Regions from separate parts of the Streptococcus chenjunshii genome, predicted to be linked through region 3. Evidence: predicted binding sites of a transcription regulator. Region 3 holds the regulator's gene; each other region holds the start of a gene.

Region 1 (11,096 bases), 1.1 Mb from region 3:
TGTCATTATGGTTCCTCCCTTTGGTTTATTATACTAAAAAATACGAAAAAATGCTCTTCTTTCCTGCTTAAGGCAGGCAGTTTCCGGGTTAAACAAAAAATTTGAGATTAAATAATTTAGAAAATGGCTTAACTTCTTAGAAAAATGGTAAAATAAAAAGAAGTGATAGCTTATCATCAGTCGGCGGTTTTTGCATAAGGAAGACTGGCGGCTTCTATTCCAGCCTATTGCCAATTTCTGCTAATGAGCGGTCTTTGAGCAGGCTGATACTTTATGGAGAATAAAATGCTGAAATTATTGAAACACTTATCTGAGAAAGAGAAGCTGACAGCTTGGTTCTCATACATCGTAAATGCTTATCTGCTGTACATTGTTTGGAGCCTGTCTTCGCTTTCAGCAAATACCCTTTTTTTGCAGCCGCAGCCTGCGCTCTCTCTGCTGCAGGTATTACTGCTAATATTAGTTGTCAGTTTAGGACAGCATTACCTGAATCTGCGTTTTGCTTTATTTAAGCCCAGCAATCTTTTTACGGTGCTGATGTCCGCCTGCCTTTTTTTAGGTGTTTACAAAAGTCCTTCCCCTTTGCTTGTTTTTGGTTTTCTCCTGCTGGGACTGGCTGTTTACTTTAAATTGTTTTTTGGAAAAGAAGAAGCAGCTTACCTGATTCCGGCCAGCCTCCTGCTAACTTTCCCAAAAGCAATTGCTCTCATTTACCGTCCTTTTCCTTTAGATCTTAAGCATTTTGGTATTGAGGCGGATAAGTGGGACAGCAGCCGGCTCTGGCTTTTACTGTTAGCTGTCTGCTATGCTTTATGTGCTTATTTTTTACTGAATGTTGTCAGACAAACAAAGGTTAAGAAAAATATTATCTCCTTGGCCGATAAGGAAAAAAAACTCTATGGTCTGGTGATATTTATTGGCTTAACCTATGTTCTTTATCTGTGTTTGGTAGTTGCTTATAAAGCAAAAACACTGTCAGTATCAACTTTTGATATTGGTATTTTTGCACAGATGTTTGAGAGTATGCGGCGTGATTTTACCCCGATAACCACTTTGGAAAGAGATAGGCTGCTGTCTCATTTTGCAGTGCATATTTCGCCGATTTATTATCTTATGTTGCCTGTCTACAGTTTGCTGCCTTATCTTGAAACTTTGGAAATTTTGCAAGTTCTAATTGTATTTTCCGGAGGTTTGCCGCTGTATTTCCTGCTTAAAGATTTGCATTTGCCAAACGTTGCCCGTCCTCTGCTTTGGCTTCTGTTTATCTTAACTCCAGCTATGACAACTGCAGGATCTTATCACCTGCATGAAAATTGTTTTTTAGTTCCTTGTTTGCTTTGGCTGATTTATGCAAACATGAAGCAGTGGCGCTGGCGCCTGCTGCTTATCGTTCTGCTGACACTTATGATAAAAGAAGATGCTTTTATTTATGTTGTGGCATTGGGGCTGTATTTTCTCTGGCAGAATCGCTTCCCTCAAAGTTTTGCAGCTAAACGACGTATCTTTTTTTCACAGCTGATCTTCCCTCTGATTTATTTTGCCTGCTGCGTCTTTATCTTAAATCATTACGGAGACGGACTTTTAGTCAGCCGCTTTGATTTGCTGTCCGGGCAGGAAGGCTTTGGCGGAATCTTTCAAACAGTCTTTCTTAATCCCGGTTATATTTTTGGCAGCTTCTTTACTCAGCACAAGCTGCAGTACCTCTTCCTTTTGTTTATCAGTATGGCTTTTTTGCCTTTAATGCAAAAGAGATGGGAAAATTACTTTTTGCTTTTACCTTTAATTGCAATTAACCTCTTATCTAATTACGACTATCAGACAGATTTTGGTTTTCAGTACAGTTATGGCAGCACAATTTTAGTTTTCTTCATGGCCTTGCTAGCTTTGGAAGGTTTTTATACCTACTGGCTGGATAAAGATGAGAAGCATTCCACCGTCTCTGTCCGGATTTTGACATTTATTATGACAGCTCTCTTATTTTCAGCGACTATCCTTTATAGCTATACCAACAGCTGGTATAAAGACATTCTGTATTATCAGCAGAATCAGGAAAAATTCACGGCTATTCATAAAACTTTAGCTGCACTTCCTACGGAGAAGAAAATACTGGCGCACTATTCCTATACGACCGATTTACGCAGAACCAAGGAACTGTACGATATTTTTTATCATAATGATCAAAGTTTTGACCCTTCTGTTGACCTTGTCGTCACTCCGCGCTCAACTGTAGAACATCAGGAAACAAGCACAGAATCTGAAATTGTAAAAATTTATATGGCGAATGGCTTTACAGAAACAGAACAATCCACGAAAGATGTCTTAATTCTGCAAAGAACAGACTAAACCAAGATACAAAGGCCGTTAAGAACGCAAAGAGAAAATAGGCGTCCGACCGCTGAGTCACCAAAGATTCAAGGGAGGGCGGTCTTTTTCTCGCAGCGTTTAGGCCGTGTTCAGTTCCGCCAAGATACAAAGGCCGTTAAGAACGCAAAGAGAAAATAGGCGGTAAGTCCGAAATCTTTGATTTCGCAGACGCACCCCTGCCAAGACGACTAAAAGGGTGCGGTCGGCTGTTAAGACGACAAAGCCTTCAGACATCTACGGCTGGCAAGAAGTTGAGCAGAACCTCAGTTCATAAGGTTCCCTCACTCTCTAATTTTCAAGTTCGGGTTGCCTGTGTACTCTCACAGCGTTTAGGCCGTGTTCAGTTTCACCAAGATACAAAGGCCGTTTAAATAGCAAAGCTGACAGCTTGCAGCTTACAAACTGACTTTGAGTTGTAAGAATGCTAGTAATGTGACAATGAGAAAACCTCCCTCAGACCAATTTTACCTTGGATCTGAAGGAGGTTTTATGGTATTTGCCGGCAGAAGTGTTTGTACTCTACTCATTTATTCAGCAGAAACTGCTTCAGCTGGGGTCTCTACTTTTTTAGCAGATTTAATCACAATTTTTCCATTGCTGGACATGACTGCCTTAAGATTTTTTTCGTTTGGATTTTCCAGATAATAATCGGTAATCGCATCTTCAATATTTTCCTGAATGGTACGCCGCAGCGGACGGGCTCCCATTTTTGGATCATAGCCCAGATCAACGAGTTTCTCTTTTACTTTATCTGTGACATCGAGATGAATGCCGCTGTGGCTGAGCCGGGCATTGACATCATCGAGCATCAAATCAACGATGTGCAGCAAGTTGTCCTTATCCAGTGCTCTGAATTCAATGATTCCGTCAAAACGGTTCATAAATTCAGGACTAAAGAAGTTACTGAGCTCGCCCAAAACAGAATTAGTCCGCCCTTCACGGGCTGCGCCAAAGCCGACACTGGCTTCAGCATGACCTGTACCTGCATTTGAAGTCATGATAATAATAGTATCTTTGAAGCTGACTGTTCGCCCTTGGCCGTCTGTCAGACGTCCGTCGTCAAGTACTTGCAAGAACATGTGCATAACATCCGGATGAGCTTTTTCCACTTCGTCAAGCAAAATCAGTGAATAAGGATTCCTGCGCACTTGTTCCGTCAGCTGACCGGCTTCTTCGTAGCCGACATAGCCCGGAGGCGCTCCTACCAGCTTAGCTACAGAATGCTTTTCCATGTATTCCGACATATCGAAGCGGATCATGCTGTCCGCCGACCCAAACAATTCGATAGCCAGCTGTTTGGACAACTCAGTTTTCCCAACACCGGTAGGGCCGACAAAAAGGAAGGAGCCGATAGGGCGGTTAGGTGTCCCTAAACCGACACGGTTACGGCGGATAGCCTTAGCAATTCTGTCAACGGCATCGTCTTGGCCGATAACATGCGCTTTTAGGTCATCAGCCAAGCTGATAAGCTGTGACTGTTCTTTTTCTTTCAAATCTCCAACCGGAATATTTGTTTTTTGTTCTACAATGCCTTCAATCGTTTTTTCCGTAATAACAGGGACATCTTGTTCATCAACCTTTTGTTTCTGCATTTCCTTATATTTAGCAATTTGATCGCGGAAATAAGCAGCCCGCTCGTAATCTTCATCACGGGTAGCTTGAGCCTTAAGGTTTTCGGCTTCAGTCAGCCGCTGGTCAATTTCCTTAGGATCAACAAAATTTAAGGTCAGATTCATCTTAGAGCCGGATTCGTCTAAAAGATCGATGGCCTTGTCCGGCAGGAAACGGTCCTGAATATAGCGGTTAGAGAGAAGAGCAGCAGCTTCAATGGCATCATCACTATATTTGACATGATGATAATCTTCGTATTTCTTTTGAATACCTTTAAGAATAGTGATCGTTTCTTCAACAGAAGGTTCATCTACTTTAACCGGCTGCATCCGACGTTCCAGCGCAGCATCTTTTTCAATAATCCGGTATTCATTGAGCGTAGTTGCTCCAACTAACTGCAGTTCTCCGCGGGCCAGAACTGGTTTAAGGATGTTGCCGGCATCCATATTGCCGTCACCGGCAGAACCTGCCCCGACAATTTCGTGAATTTCATCAATAAAAAGAATAACATCCTGCCGCTTACGAATTTCTTCCATAAGCTTTTGCATGCGTTCTTCAAATTGACCGCGGATGCCGGTTCCTTGCACCAAACTGACTACATCAAGGCGGATAACCTGTTTGTTTTTCAGCTTTTGCGGAACATTTCCGTCAACAATCTTTTGGGCTAAACCTTCAACGACAGCTGTTTTACCAACACCAGGCTCACCAATTAAAACAGGATTATTTTTGGTCCTGCGGTTAAGAATTTCAATCACTCGAACAATTTCTTCATCCCGGCCGATAACAGGATCAATGTCTCCTCGGCGGGCAATTTCGGTAACATTAATTCCAAATTCTTCCAGTAAGCCGTTTGGCTGCTGAGGTCCGTTCGGACGGCCGTTATTGCCGCCTCCGCCCCGTCCGCCTCCGGCCTGTGTAGGAGGGGTGTTAGGGAGCTGACCGTTAAAGGCGCGGAAATTATTCAAATCACCGAAGAAATCATCAAAGAAAGGGTTAGCAGAATTGCTTTGGTCATGCGAATCTTTGTTAAGACCGCCTAAAATAGTATTGTTAGGGTCAGTTTTCATGATTTGGTAGCAGTTCTGACAAAGATCAACCTGTCTTTGCTTACCATTAACATTTGTATATAAGTGGATTGTTGCTTCATTTAAATTACAATTTTGACAGAGCATAAGATAACCTCCCTTGTCATTTTCAATCAGTTCCGGCCATTTAGTCAAAGATGGTCAAACTTTATACTCATATTATAACACCCCAAAACAAGAATTCAAGTAAAAAGTTTGCAAATTTAGCACTTTCTTCATGAGAGTGATAAAAAATTTTTCCAAGAACTGACTTGCCAAAAAATGAATAATAATGTAGAATAATCTGTATAAAAATACAGGAGATTGATTATGAAAACACCGATATCTTTTTTAAAAGAAATAGATTTTAGCAAAGAAGAGCTGATGGAATTGATTGATTTGAGCCTCCGTTTTAAGGAGCTTAAGAAAAAAAGAATTCCTCATAAATATTTAGAAGGCCTTAACATTGCTTTAATTTTTGAAAAAACGAGCACCCGGACACGTTCGGCTTTTACTGTTGCCGGTCAGGACTTGGGAATGAATGTTACCTACCTTGGTGCAGATGAAATCCAACTAGGACGCAAAGAATCTGTTGCCGATACAGCTAAGGTTCTGGGATCCATGTTTGATGGTATCGAGTACCGCGGTTTTAAACAGGAGGATGCGGAAACTTTGGCCCGTTATTCTGGAGTCCCTGTTTGGAACGGTCTGACTGATACATGGCATCCGACACAGATGATTGCTGATTTTATGACTTTAAAAGAAATCTTTGGTTCTTTAGATGGTCTGCATATCGCTTATGTAGGTGATGGCCGCAACAATGTGGCACACTCGCTTTTAGTCACAGCAGCTATTTTAGGAGTCAATATTACGATTATTGCACCTGCTTTACTGCAGCCGGAAGAAGATATTGTGACTCTCGCCAAAGAACATGACAATGGAGCTGTTATTGAGATTACAGACCGGATTGAAGCAGTTAAGGGGGCTGATATGCTTTATACGGATGTCTGGCTGTCTATGGGGGAAACTGTCGATTTTAAAGAACGGATTGACCTGCTGCTGCCTTATCAAATTAATGCAGAACTCCTTGCTAAAACTGGAAAAGCTGATACTGTTGTGATGCACTGCCTGCCGGCTTTTCATGACTGTAAGACAGAGATTGGCCTCAATATTTATGAAAAATACGGTCTTGCTGAACTCGAAATAACCGATGATATCTTTCAAAAACACAGTTCGCTTATCTTTCAGGAAGCTGAAAACCGGCTGCATTCTATCAAAGCCATTATGTATTATTCCTTAAAAGAACTATAAAAGACAGTATCTTTTCTTGTGAGTTTAGACTCATTTATGTTAAAATAAGAAAGGATAATAAACTTATAGGAGAATATTCATGGAGTCACACTTAGTGAGAATTATCAATCGCCTTGAATTAATGGCGACTGACGGAGCCAATCTTAAACGCAATTTTGAACGCGACGGTGTTGTAGTGGCAGAGGTATCTTTCAGCAATGAGCCAGAAACAGGCCCGGTCTTTACCCTGCGTGATGTTGCAGCGCATGAGACTTACTCATTTGACAGTATTGATCTTATTGCAATGGAAATTTATGATTTGTTATATTAACCTGTGATTGAGGGGCTAGGAGTTGTTACTCCTAACCCTGTTTTTTATAAACAGACTTTACAGTACAGCAGCTGATGCAGCCTATATCGCTCTTTTAGAAGGGCTGTTGTTCTGCTTTTAAGATACTGTGATCCTTATCTTAAAATCGGTCAATGGATTGTATGTTTATTCAATTAATGTTATAATAAAACAGATTATAGTATAGAGGAGAAAATAATGAACCTTTCATTCTTGCCGACCTACTGGGCCTATTTTAATTACGGTGTTTTAGTCACTATTATGATTTCAGCCTGTGTGGTTTTTTTCGGTACAATTATCGGTATTTTAGTTTCCTTAATTAAGCGGACTAATATCAAACTATTTGATTGGCTGGTCAGTCTTTATGTTTGGGTTTTTCGCGGGACGCCGATGGTTGTTCAAATTATGATTGCTTTTGCTTGGATGCATTTTACGCATGTCCCGACTATTGGTTTTGGCGTGCTCGATCTCGATTTTTCCCGCCTGCTTCCGGGGATTATTATCCTTTCTCTTAACAGCGGAGCTTACATTTCTGAAATTGTCCGTGCCGGCATTGAAGCCGTGCCTAAAGGTCAGCTCGAAGCCGCTTATTCTTTGGGAATCCGTCCGGTTAACGCTATGCGCTATGTCATCCTGCCGCAGGCCTTTAAAAATATTCTTCCGGCCTTAGGTAATGAATTCATTACTATTATTAAAGATAGTTCGCTTTTGCAGACCATTGGTGTTATGGAACTGTGGAACGGGGCTCAGTCTGTTGTGACGGCAACGTATATGCCTGTCAGCCCGCTCTTGTTTGCTGCCTTTTATTATTTGATGGTAACAACCGTTATGTCGGCTTTGGTAAAAAGACTTGAAAACCGAATGGGACAAGGGAGGTAAAAACTGATGACAGAGACACTTATTTCAATTAAAGATCTTCATAAATATTTTGGCAAAAATGAAGTTTTAAAAGGCATCAGTCTGGATATTAAACAGGGAGAGGTTGTTGTCATTATCGGTCCATCAGGATCAGGAAAGTCAACTTTTCTGCGCACCATGAATCTTCTTGAAATGCCTACCAAGGGTACTATCACTTTTGAAGGCGTGGATATTACTGACAAAAGCAATGATATCTTTAAAATGCGGGAAAAAATGGGAATGGTTTTTCAGCAGTTTAATCTTTTTCCAAATATGACAGTGCTTGAGAATATTACGCTTTCTCCTATTAAAACCAAGAGAATAGCTGGCGAAGAGGCAAGGGAAAAAGCTTATGATCTGCTGGCAAGAGTTGGTTTACAAGATAAGGCACAAGCCTACCCGGCCAGTCTGTCCGGCGGCCAGCAGCAACGTATTGCCATAGCCAGGAGCTTAGCCATGGATCCGGATGTTCTCCTTTTTGATGAACCAACATCGGCTCTTGATCCAGAAATGGTTGGAGAGGTGCTGACTGTCATGCAGGATTTAGCAAAATCCGGTATGACTATGGCCATTGTTACGCACGAGATGGGCTTTGCCAGAGAGGTAGCCGATCGTGTTATCTTTATGGATGACGGCGTTATTGTTGAAGAAGGTAAGCCGGAAGCCATTTTTGAAGCAGCTCAGGAAGAGCGCACCCAAGACTTTTTAAGCAAGGTTTTATGATTGATACTAAAAAGAAACGCCTGATTTTCGGCGTTTTTTTGCTTTAAAATGTGTTACAATAGAAGTATATTTTGCAGCCGCCTGAGGGCGGGACAGAACCTTTCATTCAAAAGCGTTCCCCCTGTTCCCTCTTTCTAAGTTCGTGCTGCCACAGGCTAGGTCCGCGAAATCGAAAAGATTTCGGACTTACCGCCTATTTTCTCTTTGCGTTCTTAACGGGCTTTGTATCTTGGTGTGAGGTGGAAGTGGTGATTTTACAGGATGGTGCTGTTAGGGTGCCTTATCAAATTGTTAGTATTGATCTGCCTGAAGACAGTATCAGGCATCTGTCCAATCTGGGGCTGAAAGTGGGAAGCAGGCTGGAATTGATTTCCAAAACAAAGGCGAGTGCGATTTTGATGTTAAAGTCCAGTCGGCTTGCTTTTGATGCCTCTATTTTAAGTAAGATTACGGTATCCGAAATAAGGGATGAAATGCCCAGCCTGCCTTTATCGCAGCTGAGGCCGGGAGAATTTGCCTATATTTCTGGTATTCATGCTGTTGGTGAAGCGAAGCGCCGGCTGATGGACATGGGCTTGACCCGCAGGACAAAAATTTTCCTAAGAAAACGGGCTCCGCTTGGAGACCCGCTTGAACTTAGGCTGCGGGGATATGAACTGACACTGAGAAAATCAGAAGCGCAGATGATCAGTGTAGTCAGAATCAATGAAAAGGAGGCAAGATGACCGAAATAGCATTAATTGGCAATCCTAACAGCGGAAAAACCAGTCTTTTTAATTTGCTGACTGGCACCAATCAGCGTGTCGGCAATTGGCCCGGAGTTACTGTCGAGCGCAAGAGCGGCAGAGTTAAACAGGATAAACAGGTGCTGATGCAGGATTTGCCAGGAATTTATTCCATGTCGCCCTACAGTCCTGAAGAAAAAGTGGCTAGAGATTATTTACTGAGCAATCGGGCGGACAGTATTTTAAATGTTGTTGATGCGACTAATCTGGAAAGGAATCTTTACCTGACAACACAGCTGATTGAAACCGGTATACCGGTTACTATTGCGCTCAATATGAGCGATGTGCTTAGGCAGCAGAAGAAAGCTATTAATTTAGAAAAACTTTCCTATCAGATGGGAGTACCGGTTATCGCAACCAGTGCTTTAAAAAATACAGGAGTAACAAAAGCTTTAAATAAAGCCTGTCAGACGACCAAGGCAAGCGTTGACAGTATTCAGTACCCGACTTACGATAGTAAATTTGAAGCGGCTTTAGCTCAGATTATCGAAGTTCTGGGACAGACAGTGCCGGAAGCCTCTCAGCGTTTCTATGCTATTAAACTTTTTGAACGGGATCAGCTGGCAGCGGCAGATTTAGATTTGTCGGCTTTTCAGAAAAGTGAAATTGCAGATATTATCAAGATAACAGAAGATATTTTTGCAGAAGATTCCGAAACGATTGTTATCAATGAACGTTATGCCTTTATTGAACGTGTCAGTAAAATGGCTCAAAGTCAGGACAGCAATTTTAAAATGACTTTATCTGATAAAATAGATCAGCTAGTGACAAACCGCTTTCTTGCTTTACCTATTTTTGCTTTCGCTATGTTTATTGTCTACTATTTATCTATACAGACGGTAGGAACAATAGGTACGGACTGGGTGAATGACAGTTTGTTTGGGGAATACATTCCTGCTGCTGCCGAAAGTTTCCTGACTTACCTGCATGTGGAAGCCTGGCTGACAGAATTGATAATTGACGGTATCATTGCCGGTGTTGGGACAGTACTCGGCTTTTTGCCGCAAATTTTTGTCTTGTTTATTTGTCTTGGTATCTTAGAAGATATTGGTTATATGAGCCGAATTGCCTTTGTTATGGATCGTATTTTCAGGCGTTTTGGGCTCTCGGGCAAATCTTTCATTCCCATGCTGATTGCGACCGGCTGCGGCGTTCCGGGAATTATGGCCAGCCGGACAATTGAAAATGAGCGGGACCGCCGGATTACAATCATGACTGCAACTTTTATGCCTTGTTCTGCTAAATTATCAATTATTGCTTTAATCGCTGGGGCTTTTTTTCCTAACAATCCTTGGATTGCACCGAGTGCTTATTTTTTAGGATTTGCTGCGATCATCCTTTCAGGTATTGCGCTTAAGAAAACACGTCTTTTAGGCGGTTACACCAGTCCTTTTATCATGGAGCTCCCTGCCTATCATTTGCCTAAACTTACAGCTGTTTTTCGCTACGCTTTTGGGAAAGCACTGAGTTTTATGAAACGTGCAGGAACCATTATTTTCACATTAACCGTTCTCATTTGGTTCACCAGTTCTTATGATTTTACTTTGCAGGCAGTTGCTGCCGAACAAAGTATCTTAGCCAGTCTTGGTCATGCGCTGTCTTGGCTTTTTGCCCCGCTTGGCTTTGGGAACTGGAAGGCAGCCGTTGCCGCTTTTACGGGTCTGGCGGCAAAAGAAACAGTTGTTGCGACTTTCGGCGTACTGTATAACAATCCTGAAGCGGGTGAAACCAGCCGTCAGCTTTGGCACAGCCTGCAAGGTGATTACACGGCTTTGGCTGCTTACTCTTTCTTGGTTTTTAATCTGCTTTGTGCGCCTTGTTTTGCTGCTATAGGGGCGATTAAACGTGAAATGGGAGATTTGAAATGGACGCTGGCAGCGATTGGCTTTCAGACGGGCTTAGCTTATGTTGTCAGCTTGATTATTTATCAGTTTGGTTTACTTGTTTTCTACGGTCAGCCTCTGTCGTTTTGGACTTATGCAGCCTTTACTTTATTCTGCCTGCTGCTGTATT
Region 2 (11,096 bases), 580 kb from region 3:
AGCGGTAACTGTTTTATCTTCTTTATTACTGTCCTTATAATCAATAGTCTTCGTTACTGTCCCATCCTCTGCAAAGGTTATGCTGATTGTTTTATCAGACTGTTTGGCCTCCCAGCTGCCAAGCAAACCATCCGGCAGATCCGGATCAGCCTCCACTTGATTATCTTCCCATGTCACAGTAAGATTTTTCTGACCAGACTGAGAAACAAGATAGCCCGAATCCGTCTTTTTCAGGGTCAATTGTCCCGTCAGAGCCTGAACGATATTGCCATAAGTGCTCTTCTCAGTATCTGTTGCCTTATCATAATAAAATGCATAAGCGACAGAAAAATCCAATAAATAGCTGTCCTTGCCTATCTGTTCTAAGCTGTTTAAAGTCAGATCGCTGATACTAAAATTGGAAGCTTTGCGGCTGTCCTTCTCTAATTTGTCAGCAACACTGTCTTTAAGTCCCTTGTAGAAATCATTAGCGGCCCCTTTTTCAAAAATAGCCGACAAATTATTAGAATCCTGTTTTGTCTCAGCATATGCAGTCAGCTGGTCAAAAACGGTCTGCAAATACTGAACAGCTCCCGTTTCATCCAGCAGATTATCCACGTTTAAGTCTACTGTGCTGCCTTCAGCAATCTCAGCAAGAGGCAGCTTATTGGATTCAAGATCTCCGTCCTCAAAGGTTTTTTTAACGTAAGCATCAACCGAATCGGTAACAGGATAATCTTCAACTTGATAAGTTCCGTCTGCCAAAGAAGCCACTTTGGTTTCTCCAAAATATAGATCACCATCCGTTAAGTTGCTGTTAACAGTAAAATTCTTGAAAGAAATATGCAAATCCAAGACTTGATTTTCACCGTCATAAGATTTGCTCAATTCGACAGGTTTACCATTATAATTGCCGGAAATGCTGGCTGTATAATTATCCGATACCGGCAGACGGTCAACGGTTACACTGTAATCTTCCGAATCGCTGAAGGCGAGGCGTTTTTGATTCAGCAGAACATCCATATTGGGCAGATTTGTTTTTACAGTCAGACTCATAGGTTTCATCGCAATACGGTAGTCCGGAAAAAAGAGAAAGCGCGTACCAACTCGTGTAATATAATAGTCGTCGGATTCATCAGCTTTTCCAAGTTCCTCTTCCAGTTGCTGAGCTTCTTTATCACTGATTGCACTGTATTTAGCATATTTGACATCATCATTGGTCACTTGCTCTTTAGTATCCGCCCAGACTAAATAGCCTTTTATATTCTCAAAAGCATCACCTGACTTATCGCTTCTTGCAGCTACGTAGTCCTTAATGAGATTGGTTTTAGAAAAAACCATTCGTCCCCAAACGCTAAAGAGCAAGAGCAATATCACTAGAACGCCCAGACTGATTTGCACACCTTTTCTAGCAAATAAAGTACCTGCAGTTTCAGTAAGTCTCAGCCATAATTTCTTACCCAAAATAAAACCTTCCTTTGTCAAAAAACATATGGTAATAATGTCATTATAACAAAAGTTCCCTTACAGTCCTATTACAAACCTTATACCAAACAATTAAAGGCCGGCGGTTTCCGTTCAAACAGCCTTGCTGAAAGAACCGGTAATGGACAGCAAATTTAAGGGCAGCTATACAGACTGATATAGAATATCTTAGACGGCTATAGAATAAGCAAGGCAGAATAAAGCTATAAAATCAACGGAACGCTACTCATCAGTGTCCCTCAGCAAAAGGCACCCTATCAGCCTTCCTATGACAACACTATTTTAAAGCAAAGCAGAGGAGAAGGGGTTAGTACTGGAAAAATATCCAGCCCTCATGTCCTTAGCCCCTGCCGATCTACTACTCGCTGAAAAACATGCTTTTAAACCTCAGACATTCGGATGCAGGGACTGCTTTATCAATCTATAGCCATGTAACTAAGCAAGCCCCAAAAATATCATTGATAGACTCGATCAATTATAGTTTGCCCCCAAAGTGCCCCTTATCATAATCAAAAGACAAAAATAAATAGTAAAACCCCTGATAAATCAAGGGTTTCATTTTATATTTACATCATGCCGCCCATCATTGAAGGATCCATCGCTGGAGCCGCAGGAGCTGCAGATTCAGGAGCCGGTTTATCCGCCACAACAGCTTCTGTTGTCAGAATCAGACTGGCAACTGAGGCTGCGTTTTGCAGAGCAGAGCGAGTCACTTTGACAGGGTCAATGATACCAGCTTCAACCATATCAGTCCAGTCACCGCTTGCTGCATTGAAACCAGTTCCTGCTTGGCTGTTTTTCAGACGTTCGATAACAACTGAACCTTCATAACCTGCGTTAACAGCAATTTGGCGGACAGGTTCTTCCAAAGCACGCAGCACAATGTTGCGGCCCGTTGCTTCATCACCGTCCAGGTCAAGTGCCGCAACTTTGCTCATTACATTGACGAAAGCTGTTCCGCCGCCGGCAACAATTCCTTCTTCAACAGCTGCGCGTGTTGCATTTAAAGCATCTTCAATACGCAGTTTCATTTCTTTCAGCTCGGTTTCCGTAGCTGCACCGACTTTGATGACAGCAACACCGCCGGATAATTTTGCCAGACGTTCCTGCAGTTTTTCACGGTCAAAATCAGATGTCGTTGTTTCAATCTGTGATTTGATAATGCCAACACGGTTAGCGATAGCATCGCTGTCACCGGCACCTTCAACGATGACTGTTGAATCTTTATCAACAGTAACCTTATTCGCCTGACCAAGAACCGCCATTGTGGCATCTTTCAGTTCCAGACCTAAATCTTCGGTAATCACGGTACCGCCTGTCAATACTGCAATATCTTCCAGCATATCCTTGCGGCGGTCACCGAAACCGGGTGCTTTAACGGCAACAACATTGAATGTCCCGCGGATCTTATTGAGAACAAGGGTCGGCAGAGCTTCACCTTCCACATCGTCAGCAATAATCAAAAGCGGACGGCTGGTTTTAAGAATTTCCTCCAGCAAAGGCAATACATCTTGAATATTCGTGATTTTCTTATCAGTAATCAGAATATAAGGATTTTCCAGTTCAGCAACCATCTTTTCATTATCTGTCACCATGTATTGAGAGAGGTAGCCGCGGTCGAACTGCATCCCTTCAACGACATCCAGTTCAGTCTCCATACCGCGTGACTCTTCAATAGTGATAACACCATCATTGCCGACTTTTTCCATAGCTTCAGAAATGTAATCGCCGACTTTTTCAGAACGCGATGAAACAGCAGCAACCTGAGCAATAGCTTCTTTACCTGAAACGGGCTGTGAAATCGCCTTTAATTCTTCTACAGCAGTTGTTACAGCTGTTTCAATACCGCGGCGGATACCGATAGGATTAGCACCCGCAGTGACATTTTTTAAGCCTTCGCGCACAATAGCTTGTGTTAAAACAGTAGCTGTTGTCGTCCCATCCCCTGCAATATCATTTGTTTTAGACGCTACTTCTGATACCAGTTTAGCGCCCATATTTTCAAAATGATCTTCCAATTCAATTTCTTTAGCGATTGTCACCCCGTCATTTGTAATTAAGGGGGAACCGAAAGACTTTTCAAGGACAACATTGCGTCCCTTAGGACCTAAGGTTACCTTAACTGTATCAGCCAAGGTATCGACACCGCGTACCATGCTGCTTCTTGCATCTGATGAAAATTTAATTTCTTTTGCCATTCTCTATATACCTCATTCTAAAATCACATTAATATTACAGTCATTCGAAGTTTTTAATCATACCGGCTTTTCATAGCACCCCTGCTTATTTCAAGAGGCGAACACTGTCCAGACCTTGTTCATCCTACTTTTAGGCTTCTCAGCAAAAAATGCACTGAGATTTCCTACGGTGTAAGGTAGAACAGAAAGACAGAAAAACCGGTCCCTTGCATTATTTTGCTTATTGGACAACAGCCAAAATATCTGACTCATGAACCAGCAGGTAGCTTTCGCCTTCATCTTTTACTTCTACACCTGCAAACTCTTCAAAGACAACAGTATCGCCAGCCTTGACGCTCAGCTCAATCAAATCACCATTTAAAGCACGAGTCCCGGCTCCAACAGCTTGTACAGTTGCTAATTGTGTTTTTTCCTTACTGCTGCCAGCAAGAACAAAACCGCCAACAGTCTGCTCTTTTGCTTCTTCTACTTTTAAGACTACGCGGTCACCTAATGGTTTTAACATCCTTTTACCTCCAAATAATACTTTCTTTTTAGCACTCTTAATCCCTGAGTGCTAACTTACAAAATCTATTGTATCACTTGGTCAAAAATAGTCAAGAAGAAAACTCATTTTTTTAGAAAATCCATCAAAGACAGGGAGAGGAGCCACGGACACACCCCGATTCCAAGCTTAAAAAGAGGGGGGCATCAAACGTCAAAAAGCGGCCCTAAGGCCGCTAGCAAGTCAAATGTCTAAGAGGTAGCCGGCAGATGAACCATTAGGGTTTCTTCAGCCTAAAACTAAAGCGTCATCTGACAGAACTTCACCGCTGTTTTTATGAAAGAGATCCATGAGCTGAGCAACCGTCAGAGACTCTTTTTCTTTACCTCCGATATCAACGACAATCTTCCCGTGGTAAAGCATCACTAAACGATTGCCGTAAGCGATGGCATGTTCCATATTGTGCGTTATCATCAATGTTGTCAGCTGCTGTTCTTCGACGATCTTTTTGGTCAGAGCCATAACCATATCGCTGGTTTTCGGATCAAGAGCGGCGGTGTGTTCGTCAAGCAGAAGAAGCTTCGGACGAACCAGAGTAGCCATTGCTAAAGTTAAAGCCTGACGCTGTCCGCCGGATAAAAAGGCAGCGTCTGTTTTCAGACGGTCCTCCAGTCCCAAACCTAATTCAGATAAAGCTGTTTTAAAAAGGGCCCTATCTTTATCAGTCACAGCCTTTTTGAAAAGACTTCGTTTTTTCCCGCGAAAATAGGCGATTGCCATATTCTCTTCAATAGATAGATTAGTTGCTGTCCCCATGCGCGGATCCTGAAAAACACGGCTGATTTTTTGAGAGCGCTTTGCAACAGAGTCTTTGCGGAGCGACTGTCCTTCCAGCAGGATATCTCCCTGATCGATATCGATGACACCGGCTATACTGTTGAGCAGCGTGGATTTTCCGGCACCGTTACCACCGATAACTGAAATAAAATCTCCTTGGTTAATCTCTAAGTTTAAACCGCGTAAAACATGGTTCTCATTTACCGTACCTTTTTCAAAAATTTTATGAATATCGGTTAAAGTCAATAAAGTCATCGCTTATCTCCCTCTGTTTTCAGCATGCTGGCCGGTTTAACTTTTAATCTCGCACGGATTTCAGGCACATAGAGAATCAAGGCTAAAAGAAGTGCCGAAACCAGCTTAATCATCTGGGCATCTACGTTCATAGCCAGAATAATAACAATAATCAAGCGATAAAGCACAGCTCCCAAGACAATGGACAGCAGACGCTTCCCTAAAGGAAGATATTTAATAATAACTTCTGCCAGAATAATAGAAGCAAGGCCGATAACAATTGTTCCGACTCCCATATTTAAATCAGCATAGCCATTATTCTGAGCTAAAAGTGCACCGGAAAGGGCTATCAGGCCATTGCTCAGCATATAGCCAATAATTTTCATACGGTCAACCTTGATACCATTTGCTTCACCCATAGCCAGATTGTCGCCGGTAGCCCGCAGAGCTAAACCAATCTGTGTATTGAGCAGCACTACCAGACTAAGAATAACAGCTCCGACAAAAGCAGCGCCAATAAGCAGAACGGCCGTTGTTTTTTCCAATCCCCAATCCTGAACGATGCTGACCAAAGTGGTTTGTCCGGAAAGAGAAAGGTTAGAACGTCCCAGAATCAGCAGATTAACAGAGTACAGTCCCGTCAAAGTGATAATCCCTGTCAAAAGCGCTGGAATTTTCATCTTCGTATGCATAAAACCAGATACCGCTCCAGCCAGCATGCCGCCAAGCATACCGGCAATAGTAGCCCAAAAAGGATGCAGACCATTCACAATCAGCAAGGTACAAACAGCGGCTCCCATAGGAAAACTGCCCTCAGCCGAAAGATCAGCAATATCCAAAATACGAAAAGTTAAGAAGACGCCGATAGCCATGACCGACCACAACAGCCCCTGTGAAACACTTGATAATACTATATCTGTCATGATTTCCTCTCTTGCATAAATTCAGTTTCAGTCCAATTTCCTTTTATTCTTTGATAACGCTTATATCAATACCCAATGTTTCTGCCATTTCCTCATTGACAACGACCTGCAGTGTATCAGGGTACTCAGCCGGAACATCACTCGGCTCTTCTCCTTCTAAAATTTTGATAGCCAGCTGGGCGGTCTGACGGCCAAGGGCCTCGTAATCAGCCCCATAGGAAAAGAGCACACCGCTCTCCACAACATCAGCAGAGCCTCCGACAACCGGAATTTTCATTTCTTTGGACAGATCGGTAATCAAGGAAATAGAGCTGACAATCGTGTTATCTGTCGGAATAAAGAGCACTTCGGTCTGATTCATCAAACTTTTAGCCGTATCCTGAACATCGTTAGTCGATGAGATGCCCTTAACAACCGTTTCGATCCCAGCCGCTTTGAAAGCTTTTTTCGCTTCGTCAACCTGAACCTCTGAGTTCCGCTCATTAGTCGTATACATGATTCCCACTTTTTTGACATCTGGCAGGACTTCCTGCAGCAGTTCAACCTGTTTATCAATAGGCGAAAGATCACTCGTTCCTGTCACATTGGCTCCAGGCTTTTTCATAGAATCAACCAGCTTAGCTGACACAGGATCGGTAACAGCAGTAAATAAGACAGGAAGATCTGATGTAGCTGTTGCTAAAGCCTGAGCTGCAGGAGTTGCAATACCTAAAACAAGATCATTGTCCTGAACCAGACTCTCAGAAATTGTCTGCAGATTTGCCTGATCCCCCTGCGCATTCTCATAGTCAATGACAATATTATCACCATCAACATAGCCTTCTTTCTTCAGTTCATCGATAAAACCTTTCCGGGCAGCAGTCAGGGATTCATGTTCCACATACTGCAAAATGCCGATATGCTTAGCATCGCTTGCTGCTGTCTTTGCACTGTCGGACTTTTGCGAGCAGCCCGCCAGCAAAAGCAAGGCAAAACCTAAACCAAGTACTGTTTTCATTAAACGTTTCATCCCATTTACCTCTTCTTTATATTTTTGCGCTCTGCCTTTTGGCACATCGGCAGAACAGAGAAATGTTATCATCAAACAAATAAAAAACCAGTTAGCCCTTTTCTAACCGGTTGATTGCAGATAAAATGAAAAATTTCATTCTTTTTGAGCCAGTTAGAACTATTATCTAATCGGCCTTGTCACAACAAAATGCTTTAGCTTCATAGATACAAACCTGAAGTGACGTTTGTACCAGTAACACATACAAACGTCTATCTAAAGAAACTAAAGTAATAGCGATTATGCAATTGTTTATGCAGAGACAAAGTGTGCTTGAACATTGCTGGCTCCTTGTTTATGATTGATTGTAGTATACCCTTATTTTTCCTTTCTGTCAATACTTTTAGCTTCATACTTTTGAAAATTGATAAAATTCAGAAAAATTGAAAGTTCTAAAATGAAGTTAGCCACTTAGATGCAAAAAAACACCTCTATGTTACACTTGTAGTTGACGAAAACACAAGTAAAGGACATAGAGATGCAAGACCATTATACACCAACAGGCAAGCACTTGACAATAGCTGATCGCCGCTTGATTGAACGCTGGAAGCAAGAAGGGAAATCTAATCGTGAGATTGCAGGTCTCTTAGGCAAAGCTCCTCAAACGATAAACAACGAGATGAAACGTGGACTGGTCCTCCAACAGGTGCGTAAGGGGAAGTTTGAGAAGCTTTATAGGGCGGATAGAGCTCAGGAAGTGTATGAGATTAATCGAAAAAATAGCCGTAAAGCTGTTAGTCTCACGAAGAAAGTCAAGGAAACCATTGTCCACTACATCAAGCTGAAGTGGTCACCTGAGATGATTTCAAAACGTAAAGTCAACGTCCCACAATCCACCATATACTACTGGATGGACAAGGGGTACCTGGGGCTGACTAAGGCAGATAGGCTGTATCCAAGAAAAGGCAAATCCCCTAAGAAAACAGCCAGTCCTAATTTCATGCCTGTTGGAAAGTCGATTGAGGAGCGGCCTGAAGCGATCACTCAACGACTGGAGGCTGGGCATTATGAGATTGATACGGTTGTTCAGACACGGGCTAAAGCGCCTTGCTTTCTGACATTAACAGATCGAAAAACCAGGTATGAAATCATTCGTTACTTGCCCAGTAAGACAGCACAAGCCGTTAACGAAGCCTTGTCGAGCATTTTACAGGAATATCAGATCACGTCAATCACAGCTGATAATGGGGCAGAATTTGCTAGACTAAGCGAGATTTTTAGTGAAGAGAAGATCTACTATGCTCACCCTTATTGCTCTTGGGAAAGAGGCTCTAATGAGAATCACAACCGTCTTATTCGACGTTTCCTACCCAAGGGAAAAACAAGAGCGACCAGAAAACTGGCCACTCAGATTGAATGGTGGATAAACAATTATCCCAAACGAATATTAAACTACAAGACACCTAGAGAAATTGTATTCAGTGGCTAACTTCAACTTGAAATTTAGCAAATTCAGAAAAATCAACTCTACTTTTTTGCACCTTATTTCGAATGCAGCTCCTTTTCTAAAAATAAACATAGCACAAAGGCCAGCAAACCAAACAGGGAAAACAGGGCTAAGCTTAAGGAATAGCCAAGATTCAGTCCCATAACACCGCTTAAGAGAGGAATAAAAAGCGATGACAGCCCCATATACAAGCTAAGTGCTAGCAGCTGTCCGCTGCTGCTAAGATGGGGTGGTATCAAATCAGCAATAAGCCATTTGGAGCTAATCAAAATGATAGGTGTCGTAAATACTTGTAAGATACAAATTAAAACAATCAAAAAGCTATGCTGTGCTAAGGCAAACAGCAAAAACTGCAGAGCTGAGACAACAGCACTTGCCTTTAACATAGCCAAGGCTCCGTACTTATTGATAAAACGCATACTAAAAAGATACATTGGAATTTCCAAAACAGCTCCCATTCCCCATTTTAACGAAATTTCGATGCGGCTTGCCTCTAAAAACAGCATTTTATCGACTACCAAACTGGTGTTAGCCACTACCATTGCATAAAGGGAGAATAAAATCAGCAACAGCATGATATAGGCTTTTATTCGGAAAAAGCCTATTAAATCTTTGCCCGAAACTGTTGATTTTTTATCAAATTTGGCAATATCTGGAAGAAAAAACATCATAACTAAAACCCAGAAACCTAATCCTGCGATAAGCAGACCAATTCCGCGATAACCAAACTTGGGGAGAAACAAAGCACCTCCCATGCTGCCCAAAGCCCAGCCGACAGAACCAAAAGCTTTTAAAATTGATAATTTTTTACGAAAATACGGGTTAATTCCGATCGCCCAAGTATCCTGAAGACCGCAGAGACAGTTTAAAAAGCCTCCGGAAATTGAAACGAGCCCTAATAACAGAAAAAAAGATGGTTCTTCCCAAGTAAATAGTCTAGCAGCGGCAAGCACAAAAATCAGCATTGAAACCAAAGTAATCCATTTTGCTGTACTCCATTTATCTGATAAATACCCAAATATCAGCTGCAAGACAATATTGAGCACAGCGTAGCCTGAGAGAGCATAGCCTCTTTGGTAAGAATTATAGCCTAAATCTGCCATAAAAGGAATCAAGGCTGTCATGCACAAACCAAAGCTAATGTAGGAAAAAAGTTGTACTAAAGCAAATATGTCTCTCTTTTTGTTCATTATTCTGTCCTTTAATGAAAAGAGCGAACAAAAATCACGTTTTTAAAAAGTCGTTTTCCTTCACTCTTCTGTTTTTAGTTGGTGTCCATATCCTTCACTGTATCATATCACCGGCACCTTCTCACACCTGGCTAAGATAATCCTGTATCTTATCGGAAGTAAGTACGGCCTGAAAGCTCAGAAAAAATGTATCTTAGAAGGTCAGCGATTTACAATGCGACCGCTCTGTGGGGCTCTTCCTTGCTGCACATCAGCCAATCCCTATTTTCAATCGCTTTCTTAGCGGTCTGTATCTTATTTATAAAGCAAACGAAGCTGAGACTCCTTGGTCCCAGCTTCTGCTTTAACAAGCTTAATGCAATTCCGGCCAAAAGTCTTTGTTAGCCTCGATCATATCATCTAAGATTTCCTTGGCAATTTTTGCACTAGGCACTGATTTGTTCATCATGAAAGACTGCCATAGCTTTTGGTAGCTTCCTTCAATCCATGCCTCAACAGCCAATTTTTCTGAAGCAATTTGCTGCTCCATCAGGCCCTTCTGGAAAGTAGGAATATTGCCAATGGACAGCGGTTCATATTGATCTTTGCCGACAATACATGGAATTTCAACCATGGCATCATCCGGGAAATTAGCGATAGCTCCGTTATTCGGTACGATAAGCAAAAAGCGTTCTTTCGTATTAAAAGCCAAAGCACAGGCTAAATCCACAATAAATTGAGCATGCTCATTGGAAGCAAACCAAGTATCTTTAGCTGTTCCTGCAGCCACAATACGCTCACACTCCTCACGCGTATCCTTTTCGCGGCGATCCATAATTTCATTGGCCCGAGTATAGTTATGATCGGAGTGTTCAACTGTTTCAGGCGCCATAAGGTAATATTTGAGATAAGTATTCCATAATTTAGTTGGATCCATGGCATAAAGGTCTTTAGCCGCCCGCATCGTTTCAAGCCAGGATGACTCTTTATGCTGACCCTGCGGAGTATATTCTTCATAGCCGTTTTCTTTGACGTACTCCATCAAACGCGGCATGAGATCGTTCCCTTCATGATCACGAATTTGCGTCCACCAGCCGAAATGATTAAGCCCATAATAGCGAACATCAAAGTCTTTACGGGAATTTAAGCCCAAAATACGAGCAAAAATTTCTTCTAAACAAACCGGCATATCACAAATATTAATAACACGCGCATCAGGACGTAAAATTCGGCAGGCTTCAGCTACTATAGCTGCAGGGTTTGAATAATTAAGCATCCAAGCTTTAGGAGAA
Region 3 (11,096 bases):
ACAAAAGCTGCGGATCTCGTGGCCGTCGGCGACGAAATTGCTGCTGAATTAGGTATTCCTATTGTAAATAAACGGGTATCTGTAACTCCCATCGCTTTAATCGGTGCAGCAACTTCTGCGACAGATTATGTCCCGCTGGCTAAAGCTCTTGATAAAGCAGCACATGAGATTGGGGTAGATTTTATCGGCGGTTTCTCCGCTTTGGTACAAAAGGGCTACCAAAAAGGCGATGAGATTTTAATTCGTTCGATTGCCCCTGCTCTTGCAGAAACCAGTAAAGTATGTGCTTCCGTCAATATAGCTTCAACCAAATCAGGCATCAATATGACCGCTGCAGCTGATATGGGCCGTGTGATTAAAGAGACCGCCCATTTATCGGATTTAGGAGCAGCCAGACTGGTTGTTTTTGCTAATGCAGTTGAGGATAACCCTTTCATGGCGGGTGCTTTTCACGGTGTAGGCGAAGCAGATGTTGTTATCAATGTCGGAGTCTCGGGCCCCGGAGTGGTTAAACGTGCCTTAGAAAAAGTACGGGGGGAGAGTTTTGATGTCTTAGCTGAAACGGTGAAAAAAACAGCATTTAAAATTACGCGTATCGGTCAGCTTGTCGGTCAAATGGCTTCAGAACGCCTTGGGGTGAAATTCGGTATTGTTGACTTATCACTGGCACCGACTCCTGCCGTTGGGGATTCGGTTGCGCGTGTTTTAGAAGAAATGGGGCTGGAAGCGGTCGGAACTCATGGGACAACAGCGGCGCTGGCTCTGCTGAATGATCAGGTGAAAAAAGGCGGTGTTATGGCCTGCAATCAGGTTGGCGGTCTGTCAGGAGCTTTTATCCCGGTTTCCGAAGATGAAGGCATGATTGCAGCGGTAAAAAACGGTTCTCTGAATTTAGAGAAATTAGAGGCTATGACAGCTATTTGCTCTGTTGGCTTAGATATGATTGCTATTCCGGGAGATACTCCGCATGAGACCATTGCTGCTATGATAGCAGATGAAGCTGCCATCGGGGTAATCAATCAAAAAACGACAGCTGTACGTATCATTCCTAAAGGAAAAGAAGGGGATTTGTTAGAATTTGGCGGTCTTTTAGGATCAGCCCCGGTTATGGGAGTAAATCAGTCTTCTGCTGCCGATTTTATTGGGCGCGGCGGCCAAATCCCAGCCCCTATTCATAGCTTTAAAAATTAAAAGATATGCACTTGCTGATTTTTGCAAGTGTTTTCATTTCATGTTATAATGAAAAACAGAGTTAGCGGAGGGAAAAGTATGAAGAAAGTGACACTCTATATTGCACGCCATGGGAAAACAATGTTTAATACAATCGGGCGGGCTCAGGGCTGGAGCGATACACCCCTGACTGCACAGGGAGAGCAGGGAATTCGTGAACTTGGCTTAGGTCTGAAAGAAGCCGGACTTGTATTTGACGCTGCCTTCTCAAGCGATTCCGGACGAACCATGCAGACGATGGAAATTATACTAAAAGAATGCCGGCAGGAAGGAATCCCATACAGCCGTGATAAACGGATACGGGAGTGGTGCTTTGGCAGTTTGGACGGCGGTTACGACGGAGAGCTTTTTTACGGTGTGCTGCCAAGAACGAAGGCTTTTGAGAATGGCCGTGATATGAAGGATGTTCCTTATCCGGAGCTGGCAGAAAGTCTTGTTGAGGTTGATACAGCTAATTGGGCAGAACCTTGGCCTGTTTTACGCAAGCGGATTTACGATGGATTTGAAGCGATTGCCAAGACAATCGAGGGTCAGGGCGGCGGCAATGCCATTGTGGTGAGCCACGGAATGACCATTAATACGTTTGTATGGCTGGTAGATGCTAAGCAGCCGCGGCGTTCTCTGGATAATGGCTGTGTAACAGTTGCCAGCTATGAAAACGGTCGCTTTACACTTGAAACAGTCGGTGATATGTCTTATCGGCAAGCAGGAAGAAAGATTTTAGAAAACGAATGAAAAAACGAAATTTACTGACCTCTGTATTGTTCCTTGTCATGTTATCCGTGGCAGCTTTAGCTGTTTATCTCTTTAATTATCAAGGCGGAGAGAACCCAGGTGGTTCGGCTTCAAGTACTGTTTCGTCAAGTGCTGTGGAAGAGGAACAAACGGATTCTGCTTTGCCTGATGTGTCGGCAGATGACTGGGAGTTGGTTCTTGTTAATCGGAATAATATAACTGATGAAATGAATCCTGTTTTGACAGACGTTGATGGTGTATCTGTTGATTCGCGGATTGCAGATAATGTCCGTGCATTTTTAGCTGCAGCTCAGACGATTAACAGCAGGGAGCATTTGATATCAGGCTATCGCAGTGTAGCTTATCAAGAAGAATTGTTTAATACATATGTCAGTCAAGAGCTTTCTAGCGATCCCAGTTTGACTCAGAAAGAGGCAGAAGAGCTTGTTAAAACTTATTCTCAGCCGGCCGGAGCCAGTGAACATCAAACGGGTTTGGCAATTGATATGAGTACAGTGGACTATCTGAATGCCAGTGACCCAGATGTGGCAGCCCAGGTAGCTGTTCTTGCACCTGATTACGGCTTTGTGTTGCGTTTTCCTGAGGGGAAATCCCGCTTTACAGGGGTTGATTATGAGGACTGGCATTTTCGCTATGTAGGGACTGAATCAGCTCAGTATATGACCCAAAATAATCTGACCTTAGAAGAATACATTGCCTTGTTAAAGGAGCGTGATTAATTGAGAAGACGGCTTTCTTTTGCATATTTTCTGGCTTTTGTTTTCATTTTTGTTTTGGTTTTTTGGCTGCCTTTGTCTTCCCGGACAGGGATCCCCAGCAGTACGGAAAAACAGTCTGTTGCCTATACAAAAGAAGAGTTTATTAGAGAAATAGCCCCCACTGTCCAGAAAGCGGCGGCCTCTTACGGGCTGAGGCCTTCTGTGATTCTCGGACAAGCCGTCTTAGCTTCAGATTATGGGAGAAATCTGCTGGCGGTCAAGTACCATAATTTATTTGGCATCGCAGCCCAGCCCGGTGATGATTTTATTGACTTGAAGACTGAGCTTTATGAAGATAATGTCTGGCAGACACGCAGTAAGCGTTTTAAAATTTACCGTTCTTGGGATGAAGCTATTTATGATTATCTTGATTTACTGAAATCGGGTGATCTATGGGGCGAACGAGTCTATGTGCAGATGGCAACACTAAAAGGCTATAAAGGCCCAGCACAGTCTTTGCAGGGAGCGGGTTTTAGTACAGATCCTGATTATGCCTTGAAATTGACTCAGCTTATTGAAGAAAATGATTTAACACAATATGATTAGCAGAAATTTTAGCACTCTTCTAAAAAGAGTGCTAAAATTTTGTGTTTTTCTCTTGACAGTCTTCCTAAAAAGAGTATAATAAAAACATAAGTTAGCAGTCTAAGGTGAAGAGTGCTAACTCTGAAATGATTTGAAAGGAGGGATTGGTTTGTGATTACTCCGCGTCAAAATGATATTTTAAACCTCATTATTGAAATGTTTACTCAGACGCACGAACCTATTGGCTCCAAAAAACTGCAGGCCGTTATTGATTCGAGCAGTGCTACAATCAGGAATGATATGGCTAAGCTTGAAAAATTAGGTTTGCTTGAAAAAGCTCATACATCAAGCGGCCGCATGCCAAGCCCTGCCGGCTTCAAATATTTTGTTGAGCATTCACTCAGTTTTGACAGTGTTGACGAGCAGGATGTCTATCAAGTTATTAAAGCTTTTGATTTTGAAGCATTTAGGCTTGATGATCTTTTGCAGCGGGCCAGTCAGGTTTTATCAGAGATGACAGGCTATACAGCTGTTGTCCTTGATGTTGAACCTGCTCAGCAGAAGCTGACAACTTTTGAGATTGTTCAGTTGAGCAATCATGATGCTCTTGCTATCTTAACACTTGATGAGTCAAAACCAACGACTGTGCAGTTCGCTATTCCGAAAAATTTTCTGACACGGGATTTGCTGATCTTGAAGGAAATTGTTGATGAGCGTTTGCTTAACCGCTCTGTAATGGATATTCATTACAAACTGAGGACGGAAATTCCGCAGATTGTGCAAAAATACTTTGCAGTGACCGATAATGTTTTGGATCTGTTCGATTATATTTTTGCGGAATTATTCAAGGAATCGGTGTTTGTGACAGGTAAAGTCAACTCTTTAGAATATGCTGATTTAAAGACCTATCAGTTTTTAGATGATTCTCAGCGTGTTGCTCTTGCGCTGCGCAGCAGCATACAGGAAGATGAGATGGCCAGTGTCCAAGTTGCTGACAGCAAAGAATCTGCTCTGGCCGATGTCACGCTCTTAACTCATAAATATCTGATTCCTTACCGAGGATTTGGTCTATTGGCTTTAATCGGCCCGATTGATATGGACTATCGCAGGAGTGTCAGTCTGGTTAATGTGATTGGCCGTGTCTTGGTTATGAAACTGGGGGATTATTACCGCTATCTGAACAGCAATCATTACGAAGTGAATTAATAAATAGAAAGAGGTTGAAATCTTGGCAGAAGATATCAAAAATGAAGAAATGGAACAGGAGCCTGTAACAGCAGAAGAGCCTATACAGGAAGCAGAAGAAGCCAGTCCTGAAAAATCAGAGTTAGAGCTGGCAAATGAGCGGGCAGATGATTTTGAAAACAAATATTTACGCGCCCATGCCGAGATGCAGAACATTCAGCGCCGAGCTAATGAAGAGCGGCAAAGTCTGCAGCGTTACCGTTCTCAGGACCTTGCCAAGGCTATTTTACCGAGCTTGGATAACCTTGAACGCGCTCTGGCTGTAGAAGGCTTAACAGATGATGTTAAAAAGGGTCTTGAAATGGTTCAGGAAAGTTTGCTTCAGGCCTTAAAAGAAGAAGGTATTGAGGAAGTTGAGACTGACCGTTTTGACCACAATTTTCATATGGCTGTTCAGACTTTGCCGGCAGATGATGACCATCCCGCGGATACTCTTGCTGAGGTCCTGCAAAAAGGCTACAGGCTGCACGAACGTCTGCTTCGGCCTGCTATGGTAATTGTATATAATTAGGCAGGCGGCAGTGTCTGCAGAAACAGAGGCTATGGTTTTTCCTGCTTCTGTGGTTGTAAACTTGACCGAAATGTCGGTAAACTATAAATGAAATAGAATGGCAAATCAAAGGGCTGAACAAACTGTGCTGCAGATGACAGAGTCTGAAGCAGACCAGAAAAAACAGATTTCTGAATCCGTACTCGGTTTTGCTATCTACATTTATCTAAAATAAAGAAAAATTAATTATACGAGGTAATATACATGTCTAAAATTATTGGTATTGACTTAGGAACGACTAACTCAGCAGTTGCAGTTCTTGAAGGAACTGAAAGTAAAATTATTGCAAATCCGGAAGGCAATCGTACAACGCCTTCAGTGGTATCTTTTAAGAATGGTGAAATTATTGTAGGGGATGCTGCTAAGCGCCAAGCGGTGACAAATCCGGAAACAATCCTTTCTATTAAGTCTAAGATGGGGACTTCAGATAAAGTTGCCGCTAACGGAAAAGAGTATACACCGCAGGAAATTTCTGCGATGATTCTGCAGTATCTTAAAGGCTATGCTGAAGATTATCTTGGCGAAAAAGTGGATAAAGCGGTTATCACAGTTCCTGCTTACTTTAATGATGCTCAGCGCCAAGCGACAAAAGATGCCGGTAAAATTGCCGGGCTCGAAGTGGAGCGTATCATTAATGAACCAACTGCAGCCGCTCTTGCCTACGGTCTTGATAAAACAGATAAAGATGAAAAAGTTTTGGTCTTCGACCTTGGCGGAGGAACTTTTGACGTCTCAATTCTTGAGTTAGGCGACGGAGTTTTTGATGTATTGGCTACCGCTGGTGATAATAAATTGGGCGGTGATGATTTTGACCAAAAAATTATTGACTTCTTAGTTGAAGAGTTTAAGAAGGAAAATGGTATCGATTTAGCTGCAGACAAGATGGCGCTTCAGCGTCTGAAAGATGCTGCGGAAAAAGCTAAGAAAGATTTGTCGGGTGTTACGCAGACACAAATCAGCTTACCGTTTATCACTGCTGGTGATGCAGGCCCTCTGCATTTAGAAACAAATCTTTCCCGCGCTAAGTTTGACGATTTGACGAGCGATCTTGTTGAACGCACTAAAACACCTGTTCGTCAGGCACTGTCAGATGCCGGATTATCGCTGTCAGAAATTGATGAAGTGATTTTGGTCGGCGGTTCAACCCGTATTCCTGCAGTTGTAGAAGCTGTCAAAGCTGAAACAGGCAAAGAACCTAATAAGTCTGTTAACCCTGATGAAGTTGTTGCTATGGGGGCTGCTATTCAAGGCGGTGTGATTACAGGTGATGTGAAAGATGTTGTCCTGCTTGATGTTACTCCGCTGTCACTGGGTATTGAAACGATGGGCGGCGTCTTCACTAAGCTTATTGACCGCAACACAACTATTCCAACGTCTAAATCACAAGTCTTCTCTACAGCAGCAGACAATCAGCCGGCGGTGGATATTCACGTGCTTCAAGGGGAACGCCCTATGGCCGCAGATAATAAAACACTTGGCCGCTTCCAGCTGACTGATATTCCGGCTGCTCCTCGCGGTGTACCACAAATTGAAGTGACTTTTGATATTGACAAAAACGGTATTGTGTCAGTTAAAGCTAAGGACCTCGGTACTCAAAAAGAACAGCATATTGTTATTAAATCCAATGACGGTCTCAGTGAAGAAGAAATTGACCGTATGATGAAAGATGCCGAAGCAAATGCTGAAGCAGATGCTAAACGTAAAGAAGAGGTTGATCTTAAGAATGAAGTTGATCAGGCTATCTTTGCAACTGAGAAAACAATTAAAGAAACTGAAGGTAAAGGTTTCGATACAGAGCGTGATGCTGCTCAGTCTGCTTTAGATGACTTGAAAGCTGCTCAGGAATCAGGCAATCTTGATGATATGAAAGCTAAGTTAGAAGCACTTAATGAAAAATCTCAGGCTTTAGCCGTAAAACTTTATGAACAGGCTGCAGCCGCTCAGCAAGCACAAGCAGGTGCCGAAGGCGCTCAGGCAGAAAATGCTGCTGATAATAAGAGCGGTGACGATGATGTTGTTGACGGCGAATTTACAGAAAAATAAATTCATCTAACTTTGTTTTGAATTTTAATTCCGCAACTTTTCCTGACTGGCAGTCTGCAATCTGAAAGGCTCACTCGCCCGTCAGGAACAGTCTGCAGTTTTAATTCCGCAGCATTTATTTTGCTGCTAAAGATGATTGATGCAGTCTCTTGCTGACTCAAGACGGCTTTAATATATGCATGAAATCAATCATACTGAATCAGAGGTTGACAAAAATAACAACCTCTGTTTTTGAATAAAGGACAAAAATATGAACAATACTGAATTTTATGAACGTCTAGGCATATCAAAGGATGCTTCACAAGATGAAATAAAAAAAGCCTATCGTAAAATGTCTAAGAAGTACCATCCAGATATCAATAAAGAAGCAGGTGCTGAGCAGAAATATAAAGATATCCAGGAAGCTTATGAGACTCTGGGTGATCCGCAAAAGCGTGCCAATTATGATCAATATGGTGCAGCAGGCGCTCAAGGCGGTTTCGGCGGTGATGCTGGCGGCTTTGGCGGCTTTGACAGCAGCGGTTTTGGCGGTTTTGAAGATATTTTTTCAAGCTTTTTTGGTGGCGGTACCAGCCGCAACCCTTCTGCTCCCCGTCAGGGTGATGATCTGCAATATCGGCTGAATCTTCAGTTTGAAGAGGCTGTCTTTGGAGTGGAGAAGGAAGTCAGCTACAACAGGGAGTCTTCGTGTGCGACCTGTTCGGGAACCGGTGCTAAGCCGGGGACAAGTCCGGTTACTTGTACTAAGTGCCATGGTTCTGGTGTGATTAATGTTGATACCCAAACCCCTCTTGGTATGATGCGCCGTCAAGTGACTTGTGATGTCTGCCATGGTACAGGCAAAGAAATTAAAGAACCTTGTGCAACCTGCCATGGTACAGGACATCAGACACAGACCCATAAAGTATCTGTGAAAATTCCGGCAGGGGTTGAAACTGGGCAGCAAATTCGCTTGCAGGGGCAAGGTGAAGCTGGCTTTAACGGCGGACCTTACGGAGATCTTTTCGTGATTATCAATGTCCTGCCAAGCAGCCAGTTTGAACGTAATGGCTCGACAATTTATTATCAAATGGATATCAGTTTCGTCCAGGCGGCTCTCGGTGATACGGTAGAAGTTCCAACTGTTCATGGAGATGTTGAAATGTCTATTCCGGCAGGGACACAAACAGGGAAAACCTTCCGTTTGAAAGGCAAAGGAGCACCTAAACTGAGAGGAAACGGTCAGGGGGATCAGCATGTGACGGTTAATATTGTAACGCCAAGCAAGCTGAATGATGCCCAGAAAGAAGCTCTCAGAGCTTTTGCTGCAGCAGGAGGGGATAAAGTCCATCCAAAGAAAAAAGGTTTCTTTGATAAAATGAAGGATGCCTTTGAAGAAATTTAGACTACATTACAGAAATCAAAAAGAGGAGGAGCCCAGTCTTTGGTTGAGACAGCCCTCTCTTTTTTGTTAAGATAGAAAGACCGACTAAAAATCCGTATGAAAAGACGGTAAGCCAGAAATCTTTGATTTCGTTGGCGCACCTCTGTCAAGATGGCTAGAAGGGTGCGGTCGGCTACCAAGACGACAAAGTCTTCCGTCAGCTTGCGACAATTTACCGATTTTTATCTCACTCTTCTATTCTCTTGAGACAAGAAAGTGAGGGAAACTTTGTCGTTTGGAGTTCTGCCCCGCTCCCAGACGTCTCTGTCTGGTGAGCAGCGGGGCGGTTTGTATGGGGACAGATGGCTTAATCCAGACTAGAGTCTCTGATAGAGAAATGATAAAATAGTGGCATGGTACGATATAAAGCTATTATTTCTTATGATGGGACAGATTTTTCCGGTTTTCAGAGGCAGCCGCGACAGAGGACAGTGCAGGAAGAAATTGAGAAAACACTGCTGCGGTTAAACAGCGGACAATCAGTAACTGTACATGGTGCCGGCCGTACTGATGCCGGTGTTCATGCTTATGGTCAGGTTATTCATTTTGATCTGCCTCAGGCGAGAGAGCTTGAGAAACTGCGATTTGGGCTTGATACACAGACGCCTGATGATATTGATGTGATAAGTGTTCAGGAAGTTTCGGAAAACTTTCACGCTCGTTATAATAAACACTATAAGACCTATGAGTTTCTTGTGGATATCGGCCGGCCTAAAAATCCATTGCTGCGCCATTATGCAACGCACTATCCCTATCCTCTGACCTTTTCGCTGATAGAGGAGGCTATTAAGGATTTGTTGGGGACCCATGATTTTACAGGATTTACAGCGTCCGGAAGCAGTGTTGTCAACAAAGTTCGAACGATTAAAATGGCAGATGTTCGTTTTGAAAAAGAGAAACAGCTTCTGGTTTTTACCTTTTCTGGGACTGGTTTTCTTTATAAGCAGGTGCGCAACATGGTGGGAACTTTGCTTAAAATCGGGAATGGTAAGCTTCCGGTTGGTCAGATTAGAACTGTTTTAACAACTAAAGACCGAACTCTGGCCGGGCCGACAGCAGCAGGGAATGGTCTTTATCTGAAGGAGATTATCTATGAAGAATAATTATATCTTAACGATAGCAGGCAGCGACATTCTCAGCGGCGGCGGATTTCAGGCAGATTTGGCTGTTTTTTCGCAGTACCGGCTCTTTGCTTTTCTTGCCCAAACCTGTATGACCAGTTTGGAACAAGGACATTTAGCTGTTATACCGACTGATTTAACGGTTTTTAACAAACAGCTGGAAAGTCTTGCTGATATTTCCTTTACAGCCATTAAAATTGGTCTGCTTCCGGCTTTAGATACAGCGAATGGAGTTCTGGATTTTATCAAGACCCAAACTGATGTTAAGGTAGTGCTGGATCCTGTCTTGGTTTTTAAAGAGAATGGGGACAGAGAAATAGCAGATATGCGGGATAAACTGCTTGAATTCTTTCCTTATACTGCTGTGATTACGCCCAATCTTCATGAAGCGGAAATCTTATCCGGCTTATCTATTAACAGTCTGGCTGATATGCAGGCTGCTGCCCGAACTTTACATGAAAAAGGTGCTAAAAGGGTTGTGATTAAGGGCGGAGCAAGGCTGGATCCGTCTGCGGCCGTTGATGTTTTCTATGATGGTGAAACGATGCTGGAATTTACCAGCCCTTTGCTTGACCGCAACAATAATGGGGCCGGCTGCACTTTTGCTGCCAGCATTGCCGCTCAGTTGGCACTCGGCAGAACGCCTGCAGAAGCAGCAGAACACGCTAAAGCTTTTGTTTATCAGGCTATTGCGCACTCAAATGAATACGGGGTGGTACAATATTATGGGAAAGAGTAAAACGAGGGAATTAGCTGTTTTAGCTGTTCTGACAGCCCTAAGTGTGGTCTTGGCCTTTATTCATCTGCCAACACCGACAGGCTATCTGACTCTGTTAGATGCAGGGATTTATTTTACAGCCTTTTATTTAGGAGCTAAGCCGGGAGCTATTGTTGGCGGTCTGTCAGCTTTTTTGATTGATCTTTTGCTGGGCTATCCCCATTATATGTTCTATAGCTTAATCGCTCACGGTTTGCAGGGCTTCTTTGCCGGCTGGGCGGGAAGGAAGCGGCTGCCAGGCCTGCTGCTTGCTGTTCTGGCTATGGTTGGGAGCTATTTTCTTTCGGCGCTGCTCTTGGGCTATGGCTGGGGAGCGGCTTTGGCTGGTATTTGGGGCAATATTCTTCAAAATATTTTTGGGCTGTCAGTCGGTGGTTTTCTTTTTTTGGCTTATATCCGCTTGGAAAAATGACCATCTGCTGACTGTATGCACATACATACGAAAGAGGTATTAATCATGGATTTAGAAAAACTGGAGAGGGAAAGCAGAAAGATAACTGCCGATATTATTGAGCGCAGCGCTGTCAAGAAGGGACAGATTTTTGTTTTAGGCTTATCGTCCAGTGAGGTTGCCGGCGGTTTAATCGGAAAAAATTCCAATCTTGAGGTTGGTGAGGTGATTGTCAAAACGATTATGGAGGAGCTTGCAGCCACCGGCGTTTATTTA

The links. The regulator HrcA, encoded in region 3, represses chaperone genes, less so after heat shock. The targets are predictions, from matches to a motif close to TTAGCACTCNNNNNNNNNGAGTGCTAA.
Region 1: a site for HrcA is predicted at 5,264-5,290, ahead of DDV21_RS03570 (ATP-dependent Clp protease ATP-binding subunit). Genes of this name have one in related genera too.
Region 2: a site for HrcA is predicted at 4,196-4,222, ahead of groES (co-chaperone GroES). Genes of this name have one in related genera too.

What each region holds. Positions count from the first base shown of each region.
Region 1 covers NZ_CP031733.1:700,050-711,145, forward strand. Annotated here, with positions in the region: gene DDV21_RS03560 (NUDIX hydrolase) at 1-6, opposite strand, end outside; gene DDV21_RS03565 (DUF2079 domain-containing protein) at 286-2,343, shown strand; gene DDV21_RS03570 (ATP-dependent Clp protease ATP-binding subunit) at 2,892-5,147, opposite strand; gene argF (ornithine carbamoyltransferase) at 5,370-6,350, shown strand; gene DDV21_RS03580 (YkuJ family protein) at 6,430-6,660, shown strand; gene DDV21_RS03585 (amino acid ABC transporter permease) at 6,877-7,557, shown strand; gene DDV21_RS03590 (amino acid ABC transporter ATP-binding protein) at 7,564-8,298, shown strand; gene DDV21_RS03595 (ferrous iron transport protein A) at 8,547-9,023, shown strand; gene feoB (ferrous iron transport protein B) at 9,020-11,096, shown strand, end outside.
Region 2 covers NZ_CP031733.1:149,242-160,337, reverse strand. Annotated here, with positions in the region: gene DDV21_RS00940 (zinc ribbon domain-containing protein) at 1-1,443, opposite strand, end outside; gene groL (chaperonin GroEL) at 2,031-3,662, opposite strand; gene groES (co-chaperone GroES) at 3,883-4,167, opposite strand; gene DDV21_RS00925 (ABC transporter ATP-binding protein) at 4,435-5,238, opposite strand; gene DDV21_RS00920 (ABC transporter permease) at 5,235-6,140, opposite strand; gene DDV21_RS00915 (ABC transporter substrate-binding protein) at 6,184-7,149, opposite strand; gene DDV21_RS00910 (IS30 family transposase) at 7,667-8,617, shown strand; gene DDV21_RS00905 (MFS transporter) at 8,671-9,825, opposite strand; gene DDV21_RS00900 (6-phospho-alpha-glucosidase) at 10,178-11,096, opposite strand, start outside.
Region 3 covers NZ_CP031733.1:2,011,795-2,022,890, reverse strand. Annotated here, with positions in the region: gene DDV21_RS09670 (PFL family protein) at 1-1,191, shown strand, start outside; gene DDV21_RS09665 (histidine phosphatase family protein) at 1,270-1,965, shown strand; partial or broken gene DDV21_RS09660 (M15 family metallopeptidase) at 2,127-2,705, shown strand; gene DDV21_RS09655 (glycoside hydrolase family 73 protein) at 2,706-3,290, shown strand; gene hrcA (heat-inducible transcriptional repressor HrcA) at 3,441-4,475, shown strand; gene grpE (nucleotide exchange factor GrpE) at 4,498-5,025, shown strand; gene dnaK (molecular chaperone DnaK) at 5,269-7,107, shown strand; gene dnaJ (molecular chaperone DnaJ) at 7,358-8,491, shown strand; gene truA (tRNA pseudouridine(38-40) synthase TruA) at 8,884-9,633, shown strand; gene DDV21_RS09625 (bifunctional hydroxymethylpyrimidine kinase/phosphomethylpyrimidine kinase) at 9,623-10,390, shown strand; gene DDV21_RS09620 (ECF transporter S component) at 10,377-10,841, shown strand; gene DDV21_RS09615 (TIGR01440 family protein) at 10,887-11,096, shown strand, end outside.